DNA from 4 places in the Blautia intestinihominis genome. Region 1 is predicted to be linked to each of the others. Evidence: predicted binding sites of a transcription regulator. Region 1 holds the regulator's gene; each other region holds the start of a gene.

The links. Region 1 encodes Rex, which represses fermentation and respiration genes when NADH is low (regulators of the CRP and FNR family bind a similar motif). Its sites were predicted from a motif close to ATTGTTAANTANTTAACAAT; they were not measured.
Region 2: a site for Rex is predicted at 4,674-4,693, ahead of WMO75_RS09710 (acyl-CoA carboxylase subunit beta). Genes of this name have one in related genera too.
Region 3: a site for Rex is predicted at 1,273-1,292, ahead of WMO75_RS16965 (L-lactate dehydrogenase). Genes of this name have one in related genera too.
Region 4: a site for Rex is predicted at 5,290-5,309, ahead of gap (type I glyceraldehyde-3-phosphate dehydrogenase). Genes of this name have one in related genera too.

Annotation. Positions count from the first base shown of each region.
Region 1 covers NZ_JBBMEI010000009.1:76,549-84,758, reverse strand. The annotation lists partial or broken gene WMO75_RS04710 (NAD(P)H-hydrate epimerase) at 1-917, opposite strand, end outside; gene WMO75_RS04705 (redox-sensing transcriptional repressor Rex) at 1,011-1,667, opposite strand; gene abc-f (ribosomal protection-like ABC-F family protein) at 1,826-3,748, shown strand; gene WMO75_RS04695 (NADP-dependent isocitrate dehydrogenase) at 3,791-4,999, opposite strand; gene WMO75_RS04690 (S8 family peptidase) at 5,136-5,972, opposite strand; gene glmS (glutamine--fructose-6-phosphate transaminase (isomerizing)) at 6,341-8,179, opposite strand.
Region 2 covers NZ_JBBMEI010000026.1:36,474-44,683, reverse strand. The annotation lists gene WMO75_RS09740 (molybdopterin-binding protein) at 1-254, shown strand, start outside; gene WMO75_RS09735 (metallophosphoesterase) at 273-1,133, shown strand; gene WMO75_RS09730 (segregation and condensation protein A) at 1,111-1,896, shown strand; gene scpB (SMC-Scp complex subunit ScpB) at 1,918-2,487, shown strand; gene WMO75_RS09720 (zinc dependent phospholipase C family protein) at 2,500-3,294, shown strand; gene WMO75_RS09715 (D-alanyl-D-alanine carboxypeptidase family protein) at 3,380-4,582, shown strand; gene WMO75_RS09710 (acyl-CoA carboxylase subunit beta) at 4,798-6,234, shown strand; gene WMO75_RS09705 (OadG family transporter subunit) at 6,248-6,991, shown strand; gene WMO75_RS09700 (biotin/lipoyl-binding carrier protein) at 7,016-7,384, shown strand; gene WMO75_RS09695 (sodium ion-translocating decarboxylase subunit beta) at 7,401-8,210, shown strand, end outside.
Region 3 covers NZ_JBBMEI010000088.1:25-8,234, forward strand. The annotation lists partial or broken gene WMO75_RS16955 (YARHG domain-containing protein) at 1-386, shown strand, start outside; gene WMO75_RS16960 (helix-turn-helix domain-containing protein) at 496-729, opposite strand; gene WMO75_RS16965 (L-lactate dehydrogenase) at 1,400-2,347, shown strand; gene WMO75_RS16970 (CoB--CoM heterodisulfide reductase iron-sulfur subunit B family protein) at 2,432-3,226, shown strand; gene WMO75_RS16975 (4Fe-4S dicluster domain-containing protein) at 3,226-3,627, shown strand; gene WMO75_RS16980 (4Fe-4S binding protein) at 3,635-5,623, shown strand; gene WMO75_RS16985 (hydrogenase iron-sulfur subunit) at 5,614-6,057, shown strand; gene WMO75_RS16990 (4Fe-4S dicluster domain-containing protein) at 6,045-7,019, shown strand; gene WMO75_RS16995 (4Fe-4S dicluster domain-containing protein) at 7,023-8,063, shown strand; gene WMO75_RS17000 (FAD/NAD(P)-binding protein) at 8,063-8,210, shown strand, end outside.
Region 4 covers NZ_JBBMEI010000001.1:32,552-40,761, forward strand. The annotation lists gene WMO75_RS00105 (DUF2974 domain-containing protein) at 1-468, opposite strand, end outside; gene WMO75_RS00110 (homoserine dehydrogenase) at 520-1,815, opposite strand; gene tpiA (triose-phosphate isomerase) at 2,008-2,757, opposite strand; gene WMO75_RS00120 (phosphoglycerate kinase) at 2,911-4,107, opposite strand; gene gap (type I glyceraldehyde-3-phosphate dehydrogenase) at 4,231-5,250, opposite strand; gene WMO75_RS00130 (histidinol-phosphatase HisJ family protein) at 5,460-6,278, shown strand; gene WMO75_RS00135 (alpha-amylase family glycosyl hydrolase) at 6,334-8,210, shown strand, end outside.

The DNA of each region.
Region 1 (8,210 bases):
ATTGCATTAACCCATGCTTCGTTGCCGCCAGCATCATCTGCAAACATCGCCTCCGGAAGAAGCGTCTGCAGTGGAATGCGATTCTCCTCATCCGTCAGGATCTTGACCATCCCGGCTCCGGCAGCGAAGGCGCCCTCTGCACAGAGATACGCTGCCCCGCACATTCCTTTGCTTCCGGCAACGACAAGAACCTTGCCAAACGTACCCTTGTTCCCATTCGCGGCGCGCAGAGGAAGCTTCTGGAGATCTTTTTTCTCAAGTGCCGCTTTCCGTGTCGGAAGATCCGGATTCTCGTAGATGCCGACATCTGCTACAACAATTTTTCCCGCAAAATTTTTGCCTGGATAAAAACACAAGCCTGTTTTACAGAATGCAAACGTCACCGTCAGATCCGCACGAAATGCGATTCCAAGCTCTCTTCCCGTGTTGCTACATACCCCGGACGGCAGATCTACCGCCACTTTCCATGCAGAAACCTCGTTCAAAGCCTGAATGATTTCTATGTATTTTCCTTCGATCGAGCGGTCAAGCCCAACGCCGAAGATGGCATCTACTATAGTAGTATATTCTCCTGCTGCCAGGTTATTCACCAGAGGAACCTGATAATTCTCTGCGATCTTAAGTTGGCGGCGTGTTTCCTTTGTGCGGTGATCCGGATTTCCGAGCATATAGATTTCCGCGTTATATCCATGCAGATGCAGGATCCTGGCGATCGCGACTCCGTCTCCGCCGTTGTTCCCGCCTCCGCAGACGCACAAGATCCGCTGTTTCTGTGACATTTCCGCAAAATGTCCTTCCATTGCATCCACAACAGCCAGTGCCGCCCGTTCCATCAGCACACAGGACGGAACTCCCATTCCGGTAATGGTGCAGCTATCCAGTGCTTTCATTTCCGATCCGCCTACAATTCGTTTCATCTGATATCTCCTCGATATACGATACAAAGCAAAAAGCTGTTACGCAGCCGCCTTCATTAAGGAGCCGGGTAACAGCCTCTTGCTGTCCTCATGTTATGATTGCTGCTCTTCCACGTGTTCCTGACGATATTGACTGAGATTGTAAGATAACGTCATCAGACTCTCAGAAAGATGTACGTTCTCTACAATGACATCCTCCGGAGTCTCCAGATCGATATGTGCAAAATTCCAGATTGCCTTGATACCATTCTCGATCAGGATATCTGCCATATCCTTCGCCTTGTTCTTCGGCAGTGTGAGGATCGCAATCTCAATATTCTTCTCTCTGAGGAAGAATGGGAGATTACTGATCATCTGGATCTCAATTCCACGGACCGCGATGCCCTCCAGTACCGGATTGACATCAAAAATCCCTTCCAGCTTAAAGCCACGTTTTTCAAAGTCAACGTAATTGGCAAGTGCCTGTCCAAGATTACCGGCACCGATGATGATCATCGGATGTACCTCATCCAATCCAAGGATCTTACCGATTTCTGTATAGAGATATTTCACATTATAACCGTATCCCTGCTGCCCAAATCCTCCAAAATTATTCAAATCCTGGCGGATCTGCGATGCTGTGACACGCATTTTCTTACTAAGATCATTGGAAGATATACGTTCAACATTGTCTTCCAGTAACTCGCCAAGATAGCGATAATACCGGGGCAGTCTCTTAATTACAGCTTTTGATATCTGTTTTGCTTCCACCGTTGTCCCCTCCTTATACTTTCCTGTTAATTATACCGAAATGTTATTTTATTGTCAATCAATGTTGTCAAATCTATACAATTTTTGAGGAAATTTCCTTTACAAAGCCATCATTTGACCTTATAATCATAGCGTATATTGACTTTGGAGGAATATTTATGATTTTATCGTGTCAGGGCATCAGCAAATCTTTTGGCGAAAAAGTCATTTTGAACGATGCCTCATTTCATATAGAAGAGCGTGAAAAAGCCGCTCTCATCGGCAACAACGGAGCAGGTAAGACAACCCTTCTCCGTATTATAATGAATGAAATTTCTGCGGATTCCGGTCAGGTCGTTCTGATGAAGGACAAGAAGATCGGTTATCTCGCACAGTATCAGGATGTCAGCGGACACCGCACCGTCTATGAGGAACTGCTCACAACCAAGCAGTACATCATCGACATGGAAGACCGCATGCGTGCGATCGAAGTCCAGATGAAAAACGCTTCCGGCGAGGAACTTGACCGTCTGATGAACACCTACACCCGCCTGACCCACGAATTTGAGCTGGAAAACGGCTATGCCTACAAGAGCGAGCTGATGGGTGTCCTCAAGGGTCTTGGCTTTACGGACGAAGATTTTTCCAAACAGGTCGAAACCCTCTCCGGTGGACAGAAGACCCGTGTCGCTCTTGGTAAACTCCTGATCTCCAAGCCGGACATTCTTCTCCTCGATGAGCCGACCAACCACCTCGACATGGAGAGTATTTCCTGGCTGGAAACTTATCTTCTGAATTATCCGGGTGCTGTATTTATCGTCTCCCATGACCGTTATTTCCTTGATAAAGTTGTAACGAAGGTCATTGAGATTGATGCCGCCCAGGTCCGCATGTACAGTGGCAATTACTCCGCTTACGCCGAAAAGAAAGCACAGCTTCGTGACGCACAGTACAAGGCTTACCTTAACCAGCAGAGAGACATCAAGCATCAGGAAGCCGTCATCGTCAAGCTGAAATCCTTCAACCGTGAGAAATCCATCCGCCGCGCAGAAAGCCGTGAAAAAATGCTCGGTAAGATCCAGCGGATCGAGAAACCGACCGAGGTTCAGAGCCAGATGCGGCTTTCTCTGGAACCGAGAGTTGTCAGTGGAAACGATGTTCTCACGGTAGAAGAACTTTCCAAGAGCTTTCCGGAGCAGACACTTTTTACCGATATCTCTTTCCAGATCAAACGTGGTGAGCGCGTTGCCCTGATCGGAAACAACGGTACCGGCAAGACGACCATGCTCAAGATCCTCAACGATCTTATCCCGGCAGACTCAGGAACTTTTTCCCTGGGCTCCAAGGTTCAGATCGGATATTATGACCAGGAACACCATGTACTCCACGCGGAGAAGACGATCTTTGAGGAAATTTCCGATACTTACCCGACACTTACCGAGACAGAGATTCGAAACATGCTCGCCGCCTTCCTCTTTACCGGTGATGATGTTTTCAAAGTGATCTCCTCTCTCTCCGGTGGTGAGCGCGGCCGTGTTTCCCTCGCGAAGCTGATGCTCTCCGAGGCAAACTTCCTGATCCTCGATGAGCCGACCAACCACCTTGATATCGCTTCCAAAGAAATACTCGAAGAAGCGCTGAACAGTTACACCGGTACGGTCTTTTATGTTTCTCATGACCGATATTTCATCAACCAGACCGCGACCAGGATCCTGGAACTGACCAATCAGGCCGTTGTCAACTATATCGGTGATTACGATTACTACCTTGAGAAAAAAGAAGAACTCACTGAGAAATACGCTCCGGTGCAGCAGGAAACTGTAACTGTGCAGGAAACCGCACCAGCCACAGCATCTGAAGGAAAGCTCACCTGGCAGCAGCAGAAAGAAGAACAGGCACGTAAGCGTAAGCAGGAAGCAGAACTTAAGAAAACAGAAGCGCGGATCGAAGAACTCGAAACCCGCGATAAAGAAATCGATGAAACACTGGTTCTCCCGGATGTCTGCACCAACGTCGGACGCTGTGCAGAACTCAGCCGCGAAAAAGACAAAATCCAACAAGAACTTGAAGAACTCTACGAAAAATGGGAAACCCTGGCGTAATGCCTTGGGTTTCCCATTTTTATCTTTTGATGTATTTTTAAATTAAAGTAATGTGTCCAGAGTCTCTCTGATCGCAAGGATAAACTGCTCGCTGTTCAGTACGGTCGGATTCTCAATGCTGGTGATCAGTGCCAGGTCTTTGGTCATCTTTCCGGATTCGATGGTGGAAAGAGTTGCTTCTTCCAGTTTGTCTGCGAACTGTGCAAGTTCCTGATTCCCATCGAGTTCCCCACGTTTGCGTAGTGCTCCTGTCCATGCAAAGATGGTTGCAACGGAGTTTGTGGAAGTCTCGCCGCCCTCCAGATGACGATAATAATGTCTCTGTACCGTTCCGTGAGCAGCTTCATACTCATAGTATCCGTTCGGAGAAACAAGAACAGATGTCATCATCGCAAGAGAACCAAATGCAGAAGATACCATATCACTCATAACATCTCCATCGTAGTTCTTGCATGCCCAGATAAATCCACCCTCTGCTTTCATGACACGGGCTACGATATCATCGATCAGGCTGTAGAAGTAAGTAAGACCTGCTTCCTCGAATTTCTCCTTGAACTCATTGTCAAATACTGTCTGGAAAACCTGTTTAAATTTGGCATCGTAAGTCTTGGAAATGGTATCCTTCGCGCCAAACCATACATCCTGCTTGGTATCCAGTGCATAGTTGAAGCAGCTTCTTGCAAAACTCTCAATAGAAGCTTCCATGTTGTGCATACCCATGGCAACTCCCGGAGCCTTGAATTCCTGTACCAGAGCACGTTTCTCTTCTCCATCCTCGGAAGTATAGACAAGCTCTACTTTACCCGGTTTGTCAACGTACATCTCTGTGTTCTTGTAAATGTCCCCATATGCGTGACGTGCAAGAGTGATCGGTTTCTTCCAGTTGCGTACGCATGGCTCGATTCCCTTTACTACGATCGGGGCACGGAATACAGTTCCGTCCAGAATCGCACGGATCGTTCCGTTCGGGCTCTTGTACATTTTCTTGAGGTCGTATTCTTCCATACGTGCGTGGTTTGGAGTGATGGTCGCACATTTAACTGCAACACCATATTTCTTGGTTGCTTCTGCTGCATCGATGGTTACCTGGTCATCGGTATCATTGCGGTGTGCAAGACCAAGGTCATAGTATTCTGTATTCAGATCAATATACGGAAGTAATAATTCGTCCTTGATCATCTTCCAGAGAATTCTGGTCATCTCATCTCCGTCCATTTCGACTAACGGCGTTGTCATCTGAATTTTTGTCATAATGTTCTCCTCTCTGCATATCACTGGTTTGCTGTCGCTATTTACAGCAACGATTTGTTCCATTGTAGCGAAAAAAATCATTCCCGTCAATACTTTCAGGCTTTACTAAAGTAAATTCTGCGAATTTTCCTGAAAATCACAGCGAAAGGAACTTTTTACAGTTAAATTTTCCCCATCCCTGCTGATTTTTCGGAAGGCCGAGGTCGTCTGCGCTGTCGCGGAGCATCATCTTGATATCTACGTTGGTGAGCATGGGATCTTTTTCCAGTGCAAGTGCCGCCGCCCCGGAGATCATTGGCGTGGACATCGACGTACCGCTTTTCATTCCATACGTATTTCCCGCCCCGGCCGCACACGACATGATCCGGCGTCCCGGTGCCACCAGATCCGGTTTACAGACACACTCAAACGTCGGCCCTCGCCCGGAGATTCCCTCTTTTCCCATAAGCATATCGCTGGAACCCACCGTGATCACCTTTTTGCTGCACCCCGGAGCAGTGATACTGCCCGGCTCCGGTCCCTGGTTTCCCGCCGCCGCAACGACCACCAGTCCCTGATCCCAGAGCTGTTCCACGCCGCGCACCAGAACATCCTTGTCATTCCTGGTACGATATGTCGTGCCGACAGAAATATTCACCACTCGGATCCTGTACTCCTCCCGATGGTTCATAAGCCACTGAAACGCCGCCAGGATATCCTCCTTATTGCCGTTTCCAAAACGATCCAGCACCTTAAGCCCGATCAGCGAACATCCCGGTGCCATCCCTTTGTACTTTCCCATAGAAGCCGCTCCGCTGCCTCCTAAGATCCCCGCCACACACGTTCCATGACCATTATCATCGTAAGGTAATTTCCTGTATGATATAAAATCTGCAAAAGCATAAATACGATCACCAAAATCCATATGAGGATAAATTCCCGTATCAAAAAGTGCCACACCAACCCCTTTTCCGGTATAAGCTGACTGCTTCATGAATATACTCCTTATAAATGGACTTATTTTAGTGTATTCCGGATATCTGTGGATTGCTTCGCAATAAAGCATTTCTCCCAATTCCATGTATAACTTTCGAAAAAATGCCAATACTGAAAGCCATAGGAAATAAAAGGAGGCTTTTTTATGCTGATACTCTTTCTTGTACTCTTTTTTCTACTGCAGGCGCTCGTACTCTTCTGCTGCCTCGCCGCCGGGAACGATCCCGCATCCCAGAAAATTTCCGATCAGGAACAGATGGATTATATCAGACGGTGGATGGAGAAGCATTCCGGGTCATGAATATAAAAAATCGAGGGTATAACAGCCATTTGTGACTATTGTACCCTCTGTTTTTCTTTTTACTATTATTCTACTGTAACACTCTTGGCAAGGTTTCTCGGCTTATCTACATCAAGACCCTTTGCAACACTTACATAGTATCCCAGAAGCTGTAACGGGATCACAGCAAGAGAAGTTGCAAAGTATGGATCTGTCTTTGGAATATAAACAGTGAAATCTGCAGTATCTTCGATGTTATAGTTTCCAAAAGTAGTCATTCCCATCAGATATGCTCCACGGCTCTTGCATTCTACCATATTGCTGACTGTTTTTTCATAAAGATCCGGCTGAGTGAGGACTCCGATCACCAGTGTTCCATCCTCGATCAGAGAAATCGTTCCGTGTTTCAGCTCACCTGCAGCATATGCCTCTGAATGGATGTAGCTTACTTCTTTCATCTTGAGGCTGCCTTCCATGCTGATTGCATAGTCGATTCCACGACCTACGAAGAAAGTATCATGTGCGTTTGCCTGCTTGGACGCAAACCACTGAATGCGCTCCTTGTCATCAATGATTCTCTGGATTTTCTCCGGAAGAGTCTGAAGTTCTTTGATGTATCCTGTGTACTGCTCCTCTGTGATCTGCTCTCTTACCAGCGCGAACTGGATTGCCAGTACATAAGATGCCATCATCTGTGTACTGTAAGCTTTGGTTGTCGCAACAGAAATTTCCGGTCCCGCAAGTGTATAGAATACATTATCTGCTTCACGGGCAATAGAAGATCCCACAACATTTACGATCGCAAGCGTTCTGATTCCATGATCCTTACACAGTCTCAGTGCTGCAAGGCTGTCTGCGGTCTCTCCGGACTGGCTGATCACGATCGCCAGTGCATGAGGATCCAGAATCGGATTACGATAACGGAATTCAGACGCAAGTTCCACACGAACCGGAATTCTTGCCATATCTTCGATCACATACTGTGCAGCCATTCCTACATGATACGCAGAGCCACAGGCAACGATATAAATCTGGGAAATATCTTTGATCTCATCCTCTGCCAGACCGACTTCTGCCAGATCGATCCTGCCATCCTTCAGAACAGAGTTCAGTGTATCCTGTACAACTTTTGGCTGCTCATGGATCTCCTTCATCATGAAATGCTCGAATCCAGCTTTTTCTGCTGCTTCTGCATCCCAGTCGATCACTTTCATCTTCTTCTCGATTTCTTCCCCATCAAGGTTGTAGAAAGTAATCTCACCCTTACGTACACGGGCCATCTCCATATTGCCGATATAATAAACATTTCTGGTATATTTCAGGATAGCCGGAACATCAGAAGCAATATAAGCTTCTCCATCCTCCACACCAAGGATCATCGGGCTGTCCTTTCTTGCGACATAAATTTCTTCCGGATAATCACGGAACATGATAGCAAGTGCATAAGATCCACGGATACGGACCATAGAATGATTGATTGCATCTACCGGAGTTCCCTCATATTTCTTATAGTAGTAGTCAATCAGTTTCACGGCTACTTCTGTATCTGTCTCTGAATAGAATGTATATCCTTTACGTGTCAGTTTATCCTTCAGTTCCTGGTAATTCTCAATGATTCCGTTATGTACGGCAACGATATTTCCATCATCGCTGACATGCGGATGTGCATTGTTCTCAGAAGGTTCTCCATGAGTTGCCCAACGTGTATGACCAATACCGCAGGTACCCGGAACAGACTCACCGCCATTTGTCTTCTCAGCAAGTCCCCTCAGACGTCCCTTTGCCTTAATAACTGTGGTCTCACCTTCACCATCACGCACAGCAATTCCTGCTGAATCATAACCACGATATTCCAGTTTAGAAAGACCATCTAACAGAATCGGCGCCGCCTGATGATTACCTGTAAACCCTACAATTCCACACATAAATATATCTCCTCTTTTTCATTTCACTTTT
Region 2 (8,210 bases), on a different contig from region 1:
TCACATACGGAGCTCCGGTGCTTCCGGGAGCCATGCTGCTTCTCGCCTATTATAAGGACGGAGAGCGGACAGTGCCGATCCTCGGACTTCCGGGATGTGTCATGTACGCCAAGAGAACAGTCTTTGACTTGATCCTTCCGCGTGTCATGGCAGATGATCCGATCCGTGCTGAGGAGATCGCAGCCTACGGAGAGGGCGGACTCTGCCTGAACTGTGCATCCTGCACCTTCCCGAACTGCGGTTTTGGTAAATAAAAAATATTGGGGAATTACATGAAAAAAACATTCAGAACCAGAACATATGAGATTCACACAGATAAACTGAAAAACGGACATAAAGTAAGATTTGCATTTCTGACAGATCTTCATGGCCTTATCTATGGCAATAATCATCAGGAATTATATGACGCTGTTCTGAAACATGATCCGGCGGCAGTTCTTGTCGCCGGAGATATGATCGTCAACCGAAAGACTGAGACGCTTCAGGCGGCAGCAGTGCTTCTGAGCCGTCTGAGTGAGAAGATACCGGTTTTTTATACGCTTGGGAACCATGAGTATAAGATGCTTCTGAATCCTGAAGTACGGCAGGAGTACTTGAATTATGAACGGCTGCTCACTAGTGCAGGTGTGTGCTTTCTGCATAATGAGCGCATATCTTCGAATTTTTGTGGAACTGATTTTATCTTTCACGGACTGGAACTTCCAATCGAATATTATCACAAACCGAATTCTCCAAAACTCAGTCTCACAGAGCTGGAAGAACTTCTCGGGACACCGTTCATGTCGGGGATACATATTCTTCTGGCACATAACCCTAAATATGGAAATACGTATCTTTCCTGGGGTGCGGACCTTGTTTTGTCCGGACATTATCATGGGGGAATCCTGCGCTTTGGCGAGAATCACGGGCTGACCTGCCCGCAGTATCTCCTTTTTCCGCCGTATTGCTGCGGCAGATTCCAAAGCGGCAAAAGCACGATGCTTGTCAGTGCAGGGCTTGGAGAGCATACGATACCGATCCGTCTCCACAATCCGAGGGAGCTTCTGGTGATCGAATTCTGTCCGTCTGCCCATAAGGAAGACTCTCACAAAACAGGAAGGAAAACAGCAAATGGCAATATCGGTAAAAATTAACGTCTTTGAAGGACCTCTTGACCTTCTTCTCCATCTGATCGAAAAAAACAAGATCGATATCTATGATATTCCGATCGTGGAGATCACAGATCAGTACATGGAATATATTCACTCCATGGAAAAAGAAGACTTAGGCGTCATGAGCGAATTTCTTGTCATGGCGGCGACACTTCTCGACATCAAGTGTAAAATGCTTCTCCCGAAAGAAGTGAACGAAGAGGGTGAGGAAGAGGATCCGCGAGAAGAACTTGTCCAGAAACTTCTGGAATATAAGATGTATAAATATATGTCCTATGAACTAAAAGACAGGATGGACGGGGCTGTCGGAGTTTTTTATAAGGGAGCTACTGTTCCGGACGAGGTAATGAAGTACAGGGAGCCGGTCGACCCGAGGGAACTTCTTGCGGGACTTACCCTTGAGAAACTGCACAGCATTTATCAGTCGATCCTTAAGAAACAGGAGGACAAGATCGACCCGATCCGAAGCAGATTTGGAACGATCGAGAAAGAAGAAGTCAGTCTTTCCGAAAAAATGCTCGAAATGAAGGAATATGCAGGAAACCACAGGAAATTCAGTTTCCATCAGCTGCTTGTCGGGCAGAAGTCAAGAGTGCAGCTTATCGTGACTTTTCTTTCTATTCTGGAACTGATGAAGATGGGATATATTCACGTGGAGCAGGACGAGCTGTTCGATGATATTCAGGTGGATGTTGTCAGGGACCCTGTAGAATGGACACATTTGACAGAATTTGCAGACGAATAAATACAGAGATTGAGGAATCATATGGAAATAAAGAAATTAGAAGCGGCGATCGAAGCGGTGCTTTTTACCATGGGAGAATCCGTGGAGCTGACGCAGATCGCCAGTGCGATCCAGCAGGACAAGGAGACAACGCGAAAACTTCTCAACAATATGATGGACCGTTATCAGGAGGAAGACAGAGGAATCCAGATCATCGAACTGGAGCAGTCCTATCAGATGTGCACCAAAAAAGAATACTACGAATGTCTGATCCGTCTTGCCCTGCATCCCAAGAAACCGGCACTGACAGATGTCATGCTGGAGACACTTTCTATTATCGCGTACAAACAGCCGGTCACAAAGGCAGAGATCGAGAAGATCCGCGGGGTAAAATGTGACCATGCGATCAACAAACTGGTAGAATATGAGCTTGTAAAAGAGCTTGGACGACTGGATGCGCCGGGACGACCGATCCTCCTTGGGACGACCGAAGAGTTCCTGCGCTGTTTTGGCGTACAGGGGCTGGAAGAACTTCCTGCTGTAGATCCGGTCCGTCTGGAAGATTTTAAGGCGGAAGCCGAGGAAGAAGTACAGCTTCGCCTGGATGTTTAGGAGGAAAATAAAATGCCTACGACCTATGCACATGACTTATTTGGCAAAAAAATCTATCACAAACTTCCGAAGGAGATGCAGATGGTCATTCAGAGAAATGTTAATCTGTACCGGATCGGTCTTCATGGACCGGATATCCTGTTTTATCACATGCTGAAACCAAAGGTATCCACAACGGGTATCCGTATGCATAAGGAAAAAGCGGCTCCTTTTTTTGAGAGGGGAATGGCGATCATGCGCGAAAAGCACGATGAGAAGCTCCTTGCCTATCTCCTTGGATTCGGATGCCATTATCTTCTGGACAGCGCCTGCCATCCCTATATCGAGGATATGGCGGCGAAGGAAGTGATCACGCATACCCTTCTTGAGAAAGAATTTGACCGGACATTGATGCTGGAAACTCATAAAAATCCATATCATTATTACCCGGCATGCGGTGTGTTTCCGAGAATCCCCTATGCCAGAGTGATCCACCGTGCGATCCCCAAAATAGCGACAGGAGATATCCTGAAATCTCTGAGGCGCATGAAGCTGATCACAAATTGTCTGGTCTATGATAACAAGGGCAGGCGTAAGAAATTTCTCACGGTGCTTTCGAGGCTTGCCGGCAAGAAGCTGTCTGATTCCATGATGGAATATTTCATGGCGAAAGACCCGGTCCCGGGGAGCGCAGTTCCGGTCCATGCCCTGCACGGACTGTATGACAGGGAGATAAAGGAAGCACCGCAGTACCTTGAGGAATTATTCAGACTTTCAAAAGAAGACAGACCGCTGGGCGAGAGATGGTATAAGACTTATAACGGCTGACCGGCTTACTGGAACCGGAAGGAACAGAGACATATAATGAGGACAGGTCTGCATAAAATATCCTATAAAGAATAAGAGGTGGGATATGAAACGCAGATATAATATCACGGTCACGATTCTGGTCATAGCAGTTTTTCTGATAAATTCCACAGTCTGTGCTGCTTCCGGGGAAAGCAGTGCGCTCGGAAATCTTTATGCGCTTTCGGCAGTTCTGATGGATGGGGATTCGGGGCGTGTCCTGTATGAAAAAGAGGGCGAAACACCGAGAGCGAATGCAAGCACCACGAAAGTCCTGACCTGCATCCTTGCCCTGGAAAACGGTAAAGGCGATGATTATGTACAGGTTTCTTCCAATGCTGCCGCGCAGCCAGATGTACGGCTTGGTATCCAAAAAGGAGAGCAGTATTATCTGGAAGACCTTTTGTACTCTCTGATGCTGCAGAGCCACAACGATGCCGCGGTCGCGATCGCGGAACATATCGGAGGTTCTGTGGAAGGATTTGCAGCCATGATGAACCAGAAAGCGAAAGAGATCGGCTGTACGGACACACATTTTGTGACACCGAACGGGCTGGATGCGAAGGATGACGGGGGAAGTCATCATACAACAGCGCGGGACCTGGCACTTATCATGCGCTATGCCATACAGAATCCGATGTTCCTCAAGATCACCGAGACAAGGGACTATTCTTTTTCAGATATTGAGAAGAAGCGGACATTTTCTCTCCACAATGCGAATGCGTTCCTGGATATGAGAGAAGGCATCCTGTCAGGAAAAACCGGATACACAGGAGACGCGGGCTACTGTTATGTCTGTGCAGAGGAAAAAGACGGCAGGACTTTCATTGTTGCCCTTCTGGGAAGCGGCTGGCCGAACCACAAGACTTACAAATGGAAGGATACCGCAGCACTTCTTAATTACGGCGAAGAAAATTATAAATACCGCAGCTGGTGGAAAGACCCCGAGATTCCTCTGATCCAGGTCAAAAATGGATTCACGGGAGATCCTGTCGGCAGAAAGAAGATATATCTGCACGGTCTTCTCGATATCTCCGAAGAACAGAAAGAAACCTGCATGCTTCTTTCTGACAGGGAAAATGTGACCTGTCAGGTAAAAGTGCCGTCTTCGATCGAAGCTCCTGTAAGACGGGGAGATGAGATCGGGCAGGTGACATTCCGGCTGAATGGGGAATTGCTCTCTGCTTACCCGGTACTGGCAGAACAGTCTGTCGGGGAGAGAACCTTCACCCGGACCCTGGAATATGTTTCTGATAGATTTTTTCATTAAGGAAATGAAAGAGAGCAAAAAGTCTTTTCCGCGAGGAGAGGGCTTTTCTTTTTTTTGACCAAAAATTTTGCATTGACATAAAATAAATTTTGGGGTTAAAAATTTAACAAAAAAACCGAAATGTATTGAAAAAAACTTGAAAACAGGTTACAATTATAATCGGCTAAAATTTTGGTTATATTTTAAAATTTTATAAACATGGAGGGCAAAAGAGAATGAGTAATGCAACACAAAGCTTAGCGAGCACAAGAATCACTTCTTTGCTTGACGCCAACAGTTTTGTCGAAATCGGGAAAAGCGTAACAGCCAGATCTACAGATTTCAACATGACTGAGAAAAAAGCGCCTTCAGACGGTGTTATCACCGGATATGGTGTAATCGATGGAAATCTTGTCTATGTATACAGCCAGGATGCTTCCGTACTGAACGGAACTGTAGGCGAGATGCATGCAAAGAAGATCTCCGCATTATATGACCTTGCTATCAAGACAGGAGCACCTGTGATCGGTCTGGTAGACTGTGCAGGAATGCGTCTTCAGGAAGCAACAGATGCACTGGAAGCATTCGGTGGAATCTACTTTAAACAGACAATGGCATCCGGAATGATCCCGCAGATCACAGCAGTATTCGGTACCTGTGGCGGAGGAATGGCAGTTGTTCCGGCACTGACCGACTTCACATTCATCGAAGCCAAAAAAGGCAAAATGTTCGTAAACAGCCCGAACGCACTTGATGGAAACTGCACAGAGAAATGTGACACAGCAGCAGCTGATTACCAGAGCAAAGAGACTGGTCTTATTGATGCTGTAGAATCCGAAGAAGAGATCCTTGCTGAGATCCGTCAGCTGGTAAGCCTTCTTCCATCCAACTTCGAAGACAATGATTCTTTCGCAGAGTGCACAGATGATCTGAACCGTGCATGCGAGGATATCGCAGCATGCGCAGGAGACACCTCCATCGCACTTTCCAGAATCGCAGACAACGGAATCTTCTTCGAGACCAAGAGAGACTATGGTAAAGACGTTGTTACAGGACTCCTTCGTGTAAACGGAATGACTGTAGGTGCAGTAGCCAACAGAACAGAAGTTTATGATGTAGAAGGTGAGAAGACAGAAGAATTCGACGGCACTCTTTCCGCAAGAGGAGCAAGAAAAGCAGCCGGATTCGTAAAATTCTGTGACGCTTTTGATATCCCGGTACTGACTCTTACAAACGTAACCGGATTCAACGCAACTGTATGCAGCGAGAAAGTTATGGCTAAATCCATCGGAGAACTGGTTCATGCATTTGCATCCGCAACCGTTCCGAAGGTAAACGTCATCATCGGCAAAGCATACGGAACAGCTTATGTGGCAATGAACAGCAAATCTGTAGGTGCAGATATCGTTTATGCATGGGACAATGCAGAAATCGGAATGATGGATGCTTCCATGGCAGCAAAGATCATGTACCCGGGATCAGAAGCTTCTGTTATCAACGAGAAAGCTGCAGAGTACAGAGAACTGCAGTCCAGCGTAGAATCTGCCGCAGCAAGAGGATATGTAGATACTGTGATCGCTCCGGCTGACACACGTAAATACGTGATCGGAGCATTTGAGATGCTGTTCACAAAGAGAGAAGACCGTCCAGCTAAGAAACATGGCACAGTCTAAGCGAGGTGAGCATATGAATCAGATGTTAAAGAAAGCATCCACTACCTGCGCTGCTTTTGCCTGCGCCGCATCCCTGATATTCTCCGGTGCAGCAGTTGTTTGGGCAGATGGTGAGATCGACGAAACCGTCAAAAACCAGATTGAAACTTATGCAGAAGGACTGACAGATGAGATCATCGGACTGTCTGATGATCAGATCGAGCAGTACATGGAGTCCGACGATGCGTTTACTTCAAGTGCAATGACAGCCTGGGACGGAACCAAAGATGACCTGGGTGAGCTGAAGGAAACCGGTGATGTAGAGATCGAATATTCAGGTGATGAATATACAGCAGTTATTCCGGTTGAATTCGAAAAAGAAGACGCTGAATTTACTTATGTATTTGACAAGAACCTGACTCCTACTTCACTGGCAGTCGATATTCAGTATTCTTTTGGAACAACCATGAAGAATGCAGCACTTAACACTCTTATGGGAATCGGTACTGTATTCGTGATTCTGGCCATGCTGATCTTCCTGATCTCCCTGTTCAAATACATTCCGGGTTCAGGAGCACAGCAGGTTAAAAAGAAAAAAGAAGAAGCAGCAGCTCCGGCTCCTGCACCGGTTCCGGTGGCAGCAGCACCTGTTCAGGAAGAAACTGATAACTCAGAGCTGATCGCCGTGATCGCAGCAGCGATCGCAGCATCAGAGGGAACTACAACAGACGGATTTGTTGTACGCTCCATCCGTAAGATCAACCGCAAAAAAAGGTAATTGACAATTTTAGGAGGATTAAAAATGAAAAGCTATACAATCACCGTAAATGGAACAGCATATGAAGTTACTGTAGAAGAAACAGGAAGCGTACGCGCACCGGCAGCAGCTCCAGTAGCAGCACCGAAGGCAGCACCGGCAGCAGCTCCTAAAGTAGCAGCACCGGCAGCAGGAGCAGGCGCAGTCAAAGTTACCGCTTCTGTACCAGGTAAAGTCCTCAAGATCGTAGCTTCCGCAGGACAGGCAGTAAAAGCAGGAGACAACATCGTGATCCTGGAATCCATGAAGATGGAGATCCCGGTTGTAGCTCCTCAGGATGGTACTGTAGCCAGCATCGACACATCCGAAGGCGCATCCGTAGAAAACGGAGATACTCTGGCTACAATGAACTAGGACGGGAGGTAATCAAATGTCTTATGTAATAGAAACCCTGTCCAACCTGATCCATCAGACAGCATTTTTTAACCTGACATGGGGAAACTATCTGATGATCGCGGTGGCGTGTGTATTCTTATTCCTTGCTATCAAAAAAGGTTTTGAGCCGCTTCTTCTGGTTCCGATCGCTTTTGGTATGCTCCTGGTAAATATCTACCCGGACATTATGGCAAATCCGGAAGACATGTCCAACGGTGTTGGTGGTCTTCTGCATTACTTCTATATCCTCGATGAGTGGAGTATCCTTCCGTCCCTGATCTTCATGGGCGTTGGTGCGATGACAGACTTCGGTCCGCTGATCGCCAATCCGAAGAGCTTCCTCCTCGGAGCAGCTGCACAGCTTGGTATCTATGTTGCATACTTCCTTGCGATCTTCCTTGGATTCAACGGAAAAGCAGCAGCAGCGATCTCCATCATCGGTGGAGCAGATGGTCCTACCTCCATTTTCCTTGCCGGAAAACTTGGACAGACCGCTTTAATGGGACCGATCGCGGTGGCGGCATATTCTTATATGTCACTGGTTCCGATCATTCAGCCGCCGATTATGAAACTCTGTACTACAGAAGCAGAACGTAAGATCAAAATGGATCAGCTTCGTCCGGTAACCAAGATCGAGAAGATCCTGTTCCCGATCGTTATCACGATCGTTGTCTGCTTACTTCTTCCTACAACAGCTCCGCTGGTAGGTATGCTGATGCTGGGTAACCTCTTCCGTGAGTCAGGCGTTGTTAAACAGCTTACTGAGACTGCTTCCAATGCCCTGATGTACATCGTAGTTATCCTG
Region 3 (8,210 bases), on a different contig from region 1:
TCATGAGCAGAGATCAGGTATATCTTGAACCGGACCCGACAGCGACACCGATACCGGAGGAAGAACCGGACCCGACACAGACGGATACACAGACAGGAGAGTACTTTTTCCCGGACAGTGACAGTCGTTATCTGACAGATGAGGAAGTAGCTGTGTACAGTTCGGACCAGCTTGAACTGGCGAAGAATGAGATTTATGCCCGTCATGGCAGACAGTTTGTCACACAGTATATTTCAGATTATTTCAACAGTAAGTCCTGGTATCAGGGAACCATAGATCCGGATACTTTTGATGCACAGCAGGATTCGATCTTTAATGAATATGAGATGGCAAATATTTCCAAGATCGCAGAGTGGGAAGAACGAAAATCCGGTGAGGGGAATTAAATGACGAGCGTGCTGCTGGCTCCGTTTCATAAGTAATGAAAGAAAAAGCACCCGTTTGACATACAGAAAAGATGTGTATGTCAGGCGGGTGTTTTTGACCGCAGATTCATTATTTGGCTGCTTTGAGTGGCTTGATCGGCTCTTTGTTATCTGTTCGTCCTACAAGATAATCAATGGTGGTATCGTAGTAATCTGCAAGACGGATCAGCATTTCAACCGGAATTCCACGGGAACCTGTCTCGTAGTGAGAGTAAGAACGCTGGCTGATATGAAGGACTTCGCCAAGCTGTTTCTGGGACAGGTCAGAATCAATTCGGAGATCCTGAATACGTTGATATTTCATGAGAACACCTCCTTAGTTTCTATAAGTATAAAGCAGACCGAAATGTGCTGGTGAATTTGGAGCAAAATGGACTCTGTAAGTTGTGCCGGATGCAATGCAGAGGTTGTATTGCCATCCACTACGCAGTCGAGAAGCTGAAGAACATTATAAAATTATACGCCCTTTAATTCTATTAACGCAGCAATAGATTTGGATTCTGAGAAAGCCTCTCCGATAGCTATTTTTTTCCGGAGAGACTTTTAACAAAACAATCGAAAATTATCCTGAAATTTTGTGCAATATGTAAAACCACTTGAAAATGATAAAAAAATTCAAAAATATGTTGTTAAAAGATTGTCATTGTGGTATTTTAAATGAAGCGGAGAAAACAATATTTTATGCGGAAACAAAGAGGGAAAAGTCCTTTGTTGAAAAAGTTTGTGAAAAAACACAATGTGACATGACTTAACCCAGGAAAACAGAGTGGGATTACGTCCGTGTTCCTGGGTTAGGCCATGTCGCAAGGCAGAAAATAGAGTTTAAACCGCTTTTTTTCTAAATGCGATTGTTAAAAAATAAACAAAAAACAAAGAGCATCACACAGGGAAAACTACTAAATCCCACGGAAAAAACAAACAAATTCCAGGGGAAAGACGGTATAATCCCACAAACCCCATGAAAGGAGTTTATTATGAGCAGCAAAATTACTATTATCGGAGCTGGAAGCGTTGGATCTACAATTGCCTATACACTGGCACATGATGAGATTGCTTCTGAGATTGTTCTGATTGACATCAACAAAGAAAAGGTGGAAGGAGAGGTTATGGACATTGAGCAGGGAACCTGCTTCAGAAGTCCCGTATCCCTGACCGCAGGAGATTATGCAGATGCAAAAGATTCCGACATTGTAATCATCACATCCGGAATTGCCCGTAAACCTGGGCAGACCCGAATTGAACTTACTCAGACAAATGTTAATATTCTGAAGAGCATTACTCCTCAGATTGTAAAAGAAGCTCCAAATGCAAAGTATATCATCGTAAGTAATCCGGTAGATATTATGACTTATGTATTTACCAAGATTTCCGGTCTTTCGGAGAATCAGATCATGGGATCCGGAACCATCCTTGACACAGCCAGACTTCGCTATGGACTTTCCGAGCACTTTAAAGTTGCACAGAGAAATATCCATGCTTATGTATTTGGTGAGCATGGTGACACTTCCTTTATTCCATGGACAAGTGCTTACATTTCCGGTTTGAGCGCAGATGAATATTACGAAGAAATGAAAGCGTATGGCAAGGAAATAGAACCATTAGACAAAGAAGCTATGCTGGAATATGTACAGAAATCCGGCGGACAGGTTATTGCAAAGAAAGGTGCGACCTTCTATGCAGTATCTGCAACTGTTTGTCAGCTGGTTGGTCTGATTCTGGCTGCCTCTGATTCTCTTGCAACTGTATCCTCTATGCTTCATGGAGAGTATGGAATCGAAGATGTATGCCTTAGCACCCTTACTCTTGTAGGACCAAATGGAATTCAGGGAAAAGTCCAGATGCGTATGAACAATGAGGAAGTAGCACTTCTTAAGAAGAGTGCAGAAGCATTAAAAGAAGTAATCGCACAGATCGAGCTTTAATAATACCAGCAAAGATACCCCGGCTTCTTTTTTAAAAACGATAAGTCGGGTTCCACTTTGCCTGAGCAAGAAAGGAAAAGAAGCATGAAGTACAGTTATTATCCAGGATGTACCCTGAAGAATAAAGCAAAAGATCTGGATGAATATGCCAGAGCTTCTGCAAAAGCACTGGGCTTCGAAATGGAAGAGATCAAAGACTGGCAGTGCTGCGGCGGAGTATATCCCCTTGGCAGCGACGAGATTGCCACCAAGCTTTCTTCCGTCCGTGCTTTAAATGATGCAAAAGAAAAAGGACAGGATCTGATCACAGTCTGTTCAGCTTGTCATCATGTGCTTAAACGTGTGAACGATGACATGAAAAATGTGGAAGATATTTGCACAAGAGCAAACAATTATCTGAAACTGGATGCCCCGTATGAAGGAGAGACAAATGTCCTTCATTATCTGGAGGTTCTTCGTGATGAAGTAGGATTTGATGAAATCAAGAAGAAAGTTGTCAATCCGTTAAAGGGTAAAAAAATCGGTGCTTATTATGGATGTCTTCTTTTAAGACCGGGAAAGATCATGGCATTTGATAATCCGGAAAACCCGACTATCATGGAAGAGTTCATCCGTGCTCTTGGAGCAGAACCGGTTATTTATCCATACCGCAATGAGTGCTGCGGCGGTTATATTTCCCTGAAGGAAAAAGATATGGCACAGAACATGTGTGAAAAGATCATGGACAGTGCAAAAGGGTTCGAAGCAGACATGCTGATCACAGCCTGTCCTCTTTGTATGTATAATCTTAGAAAGAACGGAAATGGTGCTCTTCCTGTTTACTATTTTACAGAACTTCTTGCAGAAGCTCTTGGGGTAAAAGAGGAGGTGGCGAAGTAATGGCTTATACATATGGAAATGCCCAGAATGCAGCTGAAAGAATCAAAGAGATTTCAGGAGTAAATCCCCTGAAATGTATGAAATGCGGTAAATGCTCCGCAACCTGTCCTGCATTTAATGAAATGGATATTAAACCTCACCAGTTTGTAACTTATGTACAGAATGGCGATATAGACGCACTTGCACAGTCCAAATCCTTATGGAAATGTCTTTCCTGTTTTGCCTGTGTAGAGCGCTGCCCAAGAGATGTAAAACCAGGAAAACTGATTGATGCTGCCAGACAGCTGGTTGTCCGTGAACGAGGCCAGAACTACCTGGAGGCAGACGAGATTCCGGAACTGATCGATGAGGAAACACCTCAGCAGCTCCTGGTAAGTGCATTCAGAAGATACAGGAGGTGAGAGAAAAGTGCAGAGAATAGGTGTATTTGTATGTCATTGTGGTACCAACATTGCAGCCACAGTTGATGTAAAAAAAGTAGTGGAAATGGCTGCAAAGGAGCCAGGTGTCGTTCATGCTGAAGACTATCAGTATATGTGTTCTGAAGCTGGACAGGCAAAAATTATCAATGCCATCCATGAAAAAAATCTGACAGGAATCGTTGTATGTTCCTGTTCCCCGCGTATGCATGAAGCTACCTTCCGCAAGGCAGCAGCAAAGGCGGGATTAAACCCATATATGGTAGAGATTGCTAATATTCGTGAGCATTGTTCCTGGATCCACAAGGATATGGAGGAAGCTACCTTAAAGGCAGTGATCCTTGCAAGAGCAGCAATCGCAAAAGTAAATTTAGATGCTCCTCTTCAGCCGGGAGAGAGTCTTGTAACAAAACGTGCACTTGTAATCGGCGGTGGTATCGCAGGAATCCAGTCTGCACTTGATATTGCAGAAGCCGGCTATGAGGTTGATATTGTTGAGAAGCTTCCAAGTATTGGCGGAAGAATGTCACAGCTTGATAAGACATTCCCAACACTTGACTGTTCTGCATGTATTCTTACTCCCAAAATGGTAGAGGCTGCAGTACATGAGAAAATCAATATTTATACATATAGTGAAGTTGAAAAGGTAAGCGGATTTGTGGGTGACTTCACAGTTGATATTCGTAAGAAAGCAAGAAGTGTGGATATGAGTAAATGTACCGGCTGCGGTGTTTGCTCTGAGAAATGTCCATCTAAGAAAAATGCAAATGAATTTAACCGCGGACTGAATAACAGAAGTGCTATTTATATTCCGTTTGCCCAGGCAATTCCAAATGTTCCGGTTATTGACCGTGAGAATTGTATTAAATTCAAAACCGGAAAATGCGGTGCCTGTTCCAAGGTTTGTGCAGCAGGTGCAATCGACTATGAGCAGAAGGATGAGATTGTTACACAGAAATACGGCGCAATTGTAGTTGCAACCGGTTTCGATGTAATCCCTCTTGATAAATATGATGAGTATGCATACAGCCAGAGTAAGGATGTTATCACATCCCTTGAGCTTGAGCGTATCATGAATGCGGCAGGACCTACAAAGGGTCATCTTGAGAGACTTTCTGATGGAAAAGCTCCTAAGAATATTGTATTCGTACAGTGTGTCGGAAGTCGTTGCTCTGATGAGAGGGGAAAGAGCTACTGCTCCAAGATCTGTTGTATGTATACTGCAAAGCATGCAATGCTGATCCGCGATAAATATCCGGATACAAACGTAACCGTATTCTATATTGATGTCCGTACTCCGGGTAAGAACTTCGATGAGTTTTATAGAAGAGCTGTTGAAGATTACGGTGTTAATTATGTAAAAGGTCAGGTTGGAAAGGTTATTCCGCAGCCGGATGGAACTCTTATGGTTCAGGCTTCTGATCTCCTTGAAAACAAACAGATTCATATGGAAGCAGACATGGTAGTTCTTGCAGCGGCTATTGAGCCAAATAAGGATGTGAGAAAAATTGCAACCATGCTTACCGCAAGCATTGATACCAACAATTTCCTTACAGAGGCACATGCAAAGCTTCGTCCGGTAGAGTCTCCTACAGCTGGTATTTTCCTTTCCGGTGTATGCCAGGGACCGAAGGATATTCCGGAAACAGTAGCACAGGCTGGTGCAGCAGCAGTAAAGGCAATCGGCCTTCTTGCAAAAGATAAGCTGACAACTAATCCATGTACTGCTCATTCTGACGAGCTTCTTTGCAACGGATGCTCTCAGTGTGCAAATGTGTGTCCATATGGTGCTATTTCCTATGAGGAAAAACAGGTAAATGACCACGGAATCCGTGAAACAAGAAGAATTGCAGTAGTAAACAATGCTCTTTGCCAGGGCTGCGGTGCATGTACCGTAACCTGTCCATCAGGAGCAATGGATCTGCAGGGATTCTCCAACAGACAGATTTTAGCGGAGGTAGATGCAATATGTCGATAGAAGAAAAAGAAGAATTCAGACCCAAGATCGTGGCATTCTGCTGTAACTGGTGCAGCTACGCAGGTGCAGACCTTGCAGGAAGCAGCCGTCTTTCCTACCCGGCTGATGTAAAGATTATTCGTGTGCCATGCTCTTGCCGTGTAAATCCAATGTTCATCCTCCGTGCCTTTGAAAAGGGTGCTGACGGAGTGATCATGTGTGGCTGTCATCCGGGAGACTGTCATTACACAACAGGAAATTATTATGCAAGAAGACGTATGACCCTTCTTTTCTCCATGTTGGATTTCATTGGTGTAGAAAACGGACGTACCCGTGTAGAGTGGGTATCTGCCGCTGAAGGTGTAAAATTCTCCCAGACCATGAATGAGTTTGTGGAAAAAATTTATTCTTTGGGTAAAAACGTCAGATTGGAGGATTTAAGATGCAGGAACTGATCACCCGTGCAAAAGAACTGCTGGCTGATGGAACCGTAGTGCGTGTTCTTGGCTGGAAAGCTGGAGACCTGTCTTACAATCCGGAAGCAGCATATTTTGAAACAGCAGAAAGCCTGGATGAATTTGTTTACAATGGCTTCTGCGGACAGAACTTAAGTAAAATGATGATCGAGGCTTCCAAATTAGAGGGAAAAACCCTTGTCTGTCTGAAGCCTTGTGATACCTATAGCTTTAACCAGCTGATCAAAGAACATCGCGTGGATCGTGAAAAGGCCTATATTATTGGTGTTGGATGCAAAGGAAAGCTGAATGTGGAGAAGCTTCGAGAAATGGGAATCAAGGGAATCAAAAGTATTTCCGGAGCAGAGCTTACAGATGCCTGTGAGGAGCTTCATATTTCCACAATCTATGGTGACAAGACCGTAGCCTACAAGGAGGCAATGCTGGAGCGCTGCCATGTATGCAAGGGAAAAGAGCATATGATCTATGATGAGATCATCGGCGAGTCCAAGGATACAAAGGATGCAGACCGTTTTGCAGAAGTTGAGAAAATTGAGAAAATGAGCCCGGAAGACCGTTTTGCATTTTTCCAGAAGGAGCTCAGTAAATGTATCCGCTGCAACGCATGCCGCAATGCATGTCCGGCCTGTAGCTGCCGTAAATGTGTGTTCGACAGCACCAAGTTTGACAGTGCCCAGAAGGCAAACGTGGATTCCTTTGAAGAAAAAATGTTCCACATTATCCGTGCATTCCACGTTGCAGGAAGATGTACAGACTGTGGCGAGTGCAGCCGTGTTTGTCCGCAGGGGATTCCGCTTCACCTGTTTAATCGTAAATTTATCAAAGATATTGATACCTTCTACGGCGAATATCAGGCAGGAGCAGATGTCCAGTCAAAAGGCCCGCTGACCAGCTTTACATTTGATGATGTAGAGCCAGGTGTAGTGGCAGAAAGGGGATAATGTATGTATAAGATTGAAAAAGAAAATCTGGAAGCATTATTCCGGAAAATCGCAGAAAGCCAGGATCTGATCATTCCGATCAAAAAGGCAGGACAGACCAACTTCGGCCTTTGGAATGAAGGAGAAGAGGCTGATCTTGATACACTGAAAACCGTAAAATCCGGTAAAGATGCCTTTTTCCCACAGAGCGAAACTCTTTATACCTGCGTTCGTGATGGAAAGAAGCTGACTGTTGAACCGGAAGAGCTTAGAAGCAGTCCTTTCGTTGTATTTGGCATGAAAGCCTGCGATGTAAAGGGTATGGAAGTGTTGGATAAGGTTTTCCTTGCAGATCCTATTGACACTTTTTATGCTGCAAGAAGAGACCATGGAACTATCGTTGCAATGGCATGCCATGAACCGGAGGAGTCCTGTTTCTGTAAGGTTTTTGGAACAGATGCAGCAGATCCTGCAGCTGATGTGGCTGTCTGGATGGTAGAAGGAACACTTTACTGGAAAGCAATCAGTGAAAAAGGTCAGGCTCTTACAGAAGCAGTTAAAGACCTTCTTACAGATGCAGATGCCTCTGATGAAGCAAAGGTTTCTGCTGAAAAAGAAGCAATCCATAATATTGTAGAACAGCTTCCATATACACATCTTTCTCTGGAAGGATGGGATGGAAATGCAACCGATGAGAAGTTTAATTCTCCTGTATGGGAGACTTTATATAAACCATGCCTGGCATGCGGAACCTGTACTTTTGTATGCCCTACCTGCCAGTGCTATGACATCAAGGATTACGACACAGGACACGGTGTAAAACGTTATCGCTGCTGGGATTCCTGTATGTATTCTGACTTCACAATGATGGCTCATGGAAATAACCGTACCAGCCAGATGCAGAGATTCCGTCAGAGATTCATGCATAAGCTTGTCTATTTCCCGGCTAACAATAATGGCATGTATTCCTGTGTGGGATGCGGCCGTTGCGTGGAAAAATGCCCGTCATCACTGAATATCGTGAAGGTGATCAAGGCTTTTGAAAAGCATGGAGGTGAAAAGTAATGAGCGAATGTACCTGTCATAAAAACTACACACTGGATACGTTGATCCCACAGGTTGGCGTGATCACAGACATTCATGAGGAGACTCCGGATGTAAAAACCTTCTGCGTAACTGCACCGGACGGAGGCAAGCTTTTCGAGCATATGC
Region 4 (8,210 bases), on a different contig from region 1:
ATATTCCACTGCCCTCTCCTGCGCTGGAACAACGCCCATACTCAGATTAAAATCTTCTTTCCAGCCGACGATCGTATCATCGGTCCCGCGGAAAGATATATAAGAAGTTCCATCACTCAGACAAATTTCCACCGCCGAAAACTGCTGCGCTTCCTCCGCCACGATCTCATTCACATAATTACGGATCACACACTGTCCGAAGCGTTCGGTCTTTGCCATTTCAAGCATCATAAACGGTGCAAAGCGGATAAAAGATTTGTCTTCTTTGAGTTCTTTCTCAGTATGAAGTCGAAGAAATTTCTCTGTGAGCGCTTTGAGTTCTATTCCATTCTGGCTGGCTGCTTCCGGGATCCCATCCAGATTGACATAGGAAAAACATGCCAGGATCAGATTGTCTACGTCATTAAATTCTGACTGTGTAAAGGGAAGATCGCCTCTCCACTCGATATAGTCCATGATATTTCCCATATGCCGCACTCTCCTTATATTTATTTCCAATCACATACGTTTATCTGAATCTTATTCCCCGTAAACGCGAAGCATGCTGCTGATCTTGCGCACGGAGCTTCTGCCGCTTAATTCTTCCATTGCTGTACGGAAATCTCCCTCACGAACCTGGGCAGTGATCACAACAACCTCTGCACTTTCCTCTGCACGGGCTGCCTTCTGGATGATCTGTGCAACACTGACTCCGTATTTTGCAAACACAGCGGTCATCTCAGCCAGCACACCGCAACGGTCCTCTACGATCAGCCGCATGAAATAACGATTGTGGGTGTCTGCCATTTTCTTTACCGGGATTTCCTTGTAGCAGGTACATCCGATACGTCCACAGCAGTCTGCTTTGATGTTTCTTGCAATCTCAAAAACATCTCCGACAACAGCACTTGCTGTCGGAAGTTCGCCGGCACCACGTCCGTAGAACATTGCATTCTCAACTGCATCTCCGTTTACAAAAACGGCATTATAAGAATCGTTGACTGTTGCAAGCGGATGATTGCTTGGGATCAGCATCGGGCAGACATATGCCTCAATCCCTTCTTCTGTATTCTTTGCTACTCCGAGGAGTTTTATGTCACAGCCCATTTCTTTGGCGTATTTGATGTCTTTGGCTGTGATCTTGGTGATTCCTTCGATGTATACGTCGTCAAAAACGACTCTGGAATTGAATGCTACGGAAGCAAGGATCGCCACTTTACGTCCTGCGTCGAGTCCCTCGATATCTGCGGTCGGATCTGCCTCTGCGTATCCAAGCTCTGTCGCAAGAGCCAGTGCATCCTTGAATTCCATTCCTTCCTGTGTCATTTTGGTCAGGATAAAGTTGGTTGTTCCGTTGACAATACCCATAACTTCTGCCATGTGATTGCCTGCCAGACATTCTTTGAGCGGACGGATGATCGGAATTCCACCTGCAACTGCTGCTTCAAAGAGGAAGTCCACATGATGTGCCTCTGCTGCATCAAGAAGCTCCTTACCGTGAACAGCGATCAGGTCTTTGTTCGCGGAAACTACGTGTTTTCCTGCATTCAGAGCTGATAAAATGTAAGTTTTTGCCGGCTCGATGCCGCCGATCAGCTCGATCACCACATCGATCTCCGGATCATTTACGATATCATCCCAATTGTTTGTCAGGATCTTCGGATCATCTACCTTGGCTGCTGCTTTCTCAAGATTGCGCACCAGGATCTTGCTGATCTCTATTTCGCTTCCAAGTTTCGGGATCATTTCTTCTTTCTGATTTTTTATTACTTTGTAAACACCTGTACCTACTGTACCAAGACCCAGAAGGGCTGCTCGAATCACTTTTTTCTCCATTGGAAAATGGCTCCTTTCTCCTCGTCCCTGTTTATTTTATTTCAGGGTGTATTCTACCACTCGGTTTTTATAGTATGGCATAAAATGTTTTTTGTCAAGCGCGGACATTTGTACGTGCATGAAAAATATAAAAAGCCAGATACTTTACACCTGACTGGTCCAAAGTATCTGGCTTTATTAATTATCGTTTTATTATTTGTAGCAAACGATCTTTCCGAAGTCTGGTTTGAGGGATGCTCCACCAACAAGACCTCCGTCGATGTCAGCCATAGCAAACAGTTCTGCTGCATTTCCTGCATTTACAGATCCGCCGTACTGAATACGGATAGCTTCTGCTGTATCTGTATCGTAGATCTCAGCTACGCACTCACGGATACCTTTGCAGATTTCCTGAGCCTGCTCGCTTGTAGCAGTTTTGCCTGTTCCGATAGCCCAGATTGGCTCGTAAGCGATAACCATAGTTTTAGCCTGCTCTGCTGTTACGTTCTGAAGGCCAACTTTAACCTGCTGACGGATCCAGTCCATAGTGATTCCCTGCTCTCTCTGCTCAAGGGATTCTCCACAGCACATGATCGGTGTGATGCCGTGCTCAAATGCTTTGAGGACTTTCTTGTTAACGTCTTCGCTTGTTTCTCCGAAGTAGTCTCTTCTCTCGGAATGTCCAAGGATAACATATTTAACACCAGCGTCTACCAGCATAGCCGGAGCGATCTCGCCTGTGTATGCACCTTTTTCTTCGAAGTACATGTTCTCTGCTGCTACAGCAATGTTTGTTCCTTTGCAAGCTTCTACAACAGGAACGATGTCGATAGCCGGAACACCGAATACTACGTCAACTTCGTCGTTCTGTACGAGTGGTTTCAGGGTTTCTACTAATTTAACTGCTTCGCTTGGAGTCATGTTCATTTTCCAGTTTCCAGCGATGATTTTCTTTCTTGCCATTTTTATTATCTCCCTTTATATTGTAATTTGACCAGCCATTGTTCGCCTGGCTCTAAATTCACACTGCGTCTGCGACTTGCGTTCATTAAGAGCGGCGAACCAAGTAAACGCTAAGTTCTGCCTGCGCCTACGGCTTGTCAATCACTAAGCTTTTTACTTGTCGTTTGCTGCTGCTACACCTGGCAGTTCCTTTCCTTCGAGGAATTCCAGGGATGCTCCACCACCTGTAGAGATGTGGGTCATCTTGTCGCCATAACCAAGGATGTTAACTGCTGCTGCAGAGTCTCCACCACCGATGATAGTTGTAGCTTCAGTGTCAGCAAGTGCTTTGGCAACTGCTTCTGTACCATGAGCAAAGTTCGGCATTTCGAAGCAGCCCATCGGTCCGTTCCAAACAACAGTCTTGGCATCCTTAACAGCGTCGCAGAAAAGCTGCTCTGTCTTCGGTCCGATGTCCATTCCTTCCCAGCCATCCGGGATGCATCCACGGTCTACAACCTGAATGTTGCAATCGTTGGAGAAATCATCTCCGATTCTGTTGTCAACTGGAAGAAGAAGTTTAACACCTTTTTCTTCTGCTTTCTTGAGCATGTCTAATGCATACTGAAGGTAATCATCCTCGCAGAGGGAATTACCAATGTGTCCGCCAAGTGCTTTGGAGAATGTGTAAGACATACCGCCACCGATGATCAGAGTATCAACTTTGTCAAGAAGGTTGTTGATAACAGAGATCTTGCTGGAAACTTTAGCTCCACCAAGGATAGCTACGAATGGTCTCTCCGGATTTTCAACAGCATTTCCGAGGAATGCAATTTCTTTCTCCATCAGATATCCAACTACTGCTGTATCCACATATTTGGTAACACCAACGTTGGAGCAGTGTGCTCTGTGGGCTGTACCAAATGCGTCGTTTACGAATACATCGCAAAGGGAAGCCAGATCTTTGCTGAACTCATCACCGTTTTTGGTTTCTTCTGCACGGTAACGTGTGTTTTCAAGAAGGATAACTTCTCCGTCTTTCATTGCCTCTACAGCTGCTCTGACAGTATCATCAACAACAACCGGGCTCGGAACGAATTTAACTTCCTGTCCGAGAAGCTCTGTAAGACGTTTTGCAACAGGTGCAAGAGATAATTCCGGTTTCGGCTCTCCCTTCGGTTTGCCAAGGTGTGAACAAAGAATGATCTTTCCGCCATCTGCGATCAGCTTCTTGATTGTAGGAAGAGCTGCTACAAGACGATTCTCATCTGTAATTTTGCCGTCCTGCAGAGGTACGTTAAAGTCACATCTTACCAGAACTTTCTGGCCTTTTACATTGATATCATCAACGGATTTCTTGTTTAATCCCATGCTAATATTCCTCCAAATTCATAAAAAATGGGTCCGGTCCAAATCAGACCGGACCCTGACTGAGTCTATTTGTGCTATTGCTCAATGCAATAACCTGCTCCACACTCTAACTTATGGACTTGATTAAGCGTTCAGAAGTTTGCCGAAGTGTTTGATTGTACGAACCATCTGGCTTGTGTAGGAGTTTTCGTTGTCATACCATGAAACAACCTGTACTTCTGTTGTGCCGTTCTCAAGTGGCAGAACCATTGTCTGAGTAGCATCGAACAGAGAACCAAATCTCATACCAACGATATCGCTGGATACGATCTCATCTTCGTTGTATCCGAAGGATTCGTTAGAAGCTGCTTTCATAGCTGCGTTGATCTGCTCTTTTGTTACGTTTCCTTCAACTACTGCTGTAAGGATTGTTGTAGAACCTGTTGGGGTTGGTACACGCTGAGCGGATCCGATCAGTTTGCCGTTCAGTTCTGGGATAACCAGACCGATTGCTTTAGCAGCACCTGTGCTGTTCGGAACGATGTTAACTGCAGCTGCACGGGATCTTCTCAGATCGCCTTTTCTCTGCGGTCCATCAAGTGTCATCTGATCGCCTGTGTAAGCGTGGATTGTGCACATGATACCAGATTTGATCGGTGCAAGATCGTTAAGAGCCTTAGCCATTGGTGCAAGGCAGTTTGTTGTACAGGATGCTGCGGAGATGATCTTATCTTCGTTTGTAAGACCTTCGTGGTTTACATTGTAAACGATTGTCTTAAGGTCGTTTCCAGCCGGAGCGGAAATAACAACGTGTTTAGCACCTGCATCGATATGAGCCTGAGCTTTGTCTTTGGAGGTATAGAAACCTGTGCACTCGAGAACTACGTCTACACCGATTTCTCCCCACGGAAGTTCTGCAGCGTTAGCTTTTGCATAGATTTTGATTTCTTTTCCGTCAACTGTGATGGAATCTTCTCCTGCTTCTACTTTGTCAGCCAGAGCGTATCTTCCCTGTGTTGAGTCATATTTTAATAAGTGAGCCAGCATTTTCGGGGATGTAAGGTCGTTGATAGCAACGATTTCAAATCCTTCTGCTCCAAACATCTGACGGAAAGCCAGACGACCGATACGGCCAAATCCATTAATTGCAACTTTTACTGCCATGATAAATTCCTCCTATGAATTAAATGGTTGATTATGGCGTTTGTTAAAGAAACGTCAACCTATTGCATATTGTATCGAATCTCGTACAAAAATTCAAGTGCATTTTAAAAAAAACATGATAAAAAATGTGTAAAATAGAAATGAAAGCGTAGCACGAAGCATTTTCTCATGCTATAATAGGTGCAGTTCATGTAAAGGAGGACAGAAAAATGTCAAATCAAATCTTATGGGACTGTCATATGCACTCTTCTTTTTCTGCAGATTCTGACACTCCTATGGAAGATATGATCCAGGACGCGATCCGACGGGGACTTCATGGTGTATGCTTTACCGAGCATCTTGACCCGGATTACCCGCCGACTCCGGATAATGAAACTTTTGAACTGGATCTGTCTGCCTATCAGGAAAACCTTTTCATGCTTCGGGACAAGTATCAGTCGAAACTGGATGTCCGTTTCGGGATCGAGCTTGGGCTTCAGCCGCATCTGGAACATTCTTTTAAGGAACTTCTGGAATCGGTTCCTTTTGATTTCGTGATCGGCTCTTCTCATGTCGTCCATGGTCAGGATCCTTATTACAGGGAATTCTTCAAGGGGCGTAAGGAATCGGAATGTTATATGGAATATTTTGAGTCCATTCTTGAGAATCTGGCTGTATTTTCGGAAATGGATGTTTACGGGCACATCGACTATGTGGTACGATATGGTCCCAACCAGAACCGCGAATACTCTTACGGACGCTATCAGGACATTCTTGATGAGATCCTGCGGACGATCATTTCCAAGGGCTGCGGAATCGAGCTGAACACCGGAGGGTTCCATTACGGGCTTGGCGAGCCGAACCCCTGCCGTGCAGTCATCCGACGCTACCGACAGCTTGGTGGGGAGATCATCACGATCGGTGCCGATGCACATGGTCCGGACAAGATCGCCTATGCATTTGATAAAGCGGCAGATATTCTTGCCGACTGCGGTTTTACATATTATACTGTCTTTAAAGACCGTAAGCCGGAATTTATAAAACTGTGATTTTATGATTCGGGCTTTATAATATAAGAAAAAACAAACAGGGAGGAAATAAATCATGGCAAAAAAACGCCTTCAGAAAAAACGTGAAGCAACCAAGACTGCTGCTTCCAAAAGTACAGCACCTGTGAAAGAAGCTGTAAAAGTAGAGGCTGAAACGGCGAAAGTGGAAACTAAGAAAGTGGAGCCGGTTAAGGTCGAAACCAAAAAAGTTGAACCAGCAAAAGTCGAGACTACTAAGACTGAGCCGGTTAAGGTCGAAACCAAGAAGGTTGATGCAGTCAAAGTAGAAACTTCCAAGACTGAGCCTGTTAAGGTGGAAACCAAGAAAGTTGAACCAGTCAAAGTTGAGACCACCAAGACAGAACCTTTGAAAGTGGAAACTGCCAAAACAGAATCCGTCAAAATCGAGTCCCACAAAGAGGACACTGCCAAAGTAGAAACTTCCAAGACAGAAGCTCCTAAAGTTTCTGCCAAAGAAGCGGCTGCCAAGATTCCTGCAAGAGATGACGATGCGATCTACTGCGAGCGTCTTTCCAGACATCTTGACGAGCTGAAATGGCTCTACTGTGAACTGTATCAGGACAATCCGTATGTTACCATGCATCTCAATGACCTGCTTACTGTACTCAAGAAATTTTATGATATGAGAAGCAATGACCTCAAAGAATCCGATATCCGCCGTGCAAAGGACCCGAAATGGTACAAGCGCAACGACCTTACCGGAATGATGATGTATGTCAATGCTTTTGCCGGTACTCTCTCCGGTCTGGAAAAGAAACTGGACTATGTACAGGAATGCAATGTAAATTATCTCCATCTTATGCCTCTTCTTGAGTCCCCTAAAGGACGCAGCGATGGCGGATATGCAGTTGCTGACTTCCGTAAGGTACAGGAAGAGCTCGGAAACATGGATGATTTTGCACATCTGACTTCCGAATGCCACAAACGTGGAATCAGTGTCTGCCTGGACTTTGTTATGAACCACACTTCTGAGGATCATGAATGGGCAAAACGTGCACGCGCCGGTGAAAGAGAATATCAGGACCGCTACTTCTTCTTTGACAGCTATGATATTCCGTCTCTGTACGAGCAGACCTGCCCACAGGTATTCCCGACTACTGCACCTGGAAACTTCACATGGCTGGATGATATCCATAAACATGTTATGACTACATTCTACCCTTATCAGTGGGATCTGAATTATCGCAATCCGATCGTTCTCAATGAAATGATCTTTAACATGCTGTATCTTGCAAACCAGGGTGTGGACATTGTTCGTCTCGATGCCGTACCGTATATCTGGAAACAGCTTGGAACCAACTGCCGTAACCTGCCGCAGGTACACACTATCGTTCGTATGATGCGTATGATCTGCGAGATCGTCTGCCCGGGCGTACTGCTCCTTGGGGAAGTTGTCATGGCTCCTGAAAAAGTCGTTCCATACTTCGGAACTGTAGATAAACCGGAATGCCACCTGCTTTACAATGTAACTACTATGGCAAGCACCTGGCACACTGTTGCAACAAGAGATGTCTCCCTGCTGCGCCGTCAGCTTGATATTGTTGCCGGACTTCCGAGAGATTACGTATTCCAGAATTATCTCCGCTGCCATGATGATATCGGCTGGGGTCTGGATTATGACTACCTTGAGAACTTCGGAATCCAGGAAGTTCCTCATAAGAAATATCTGAATGATTTCCTTACAGGAAAATATCCGGATTCTTTCGCAAGAGGCGAGCTATACAATGACGACCCGCGTCTTGGTGATGCAAGACTCTGCGGTACTACTGCTTCTCTCTGCGGTATTGAACGTTTCGGATTTGAAGGAAATGAAGAAGGTGTTGACCGTGCGATCCGTTATGACATCACACTGCATGCATTCATGCTTTCACAGTCCGGTATTCCGGTCATTTACAGCGGTGATGAGATTGC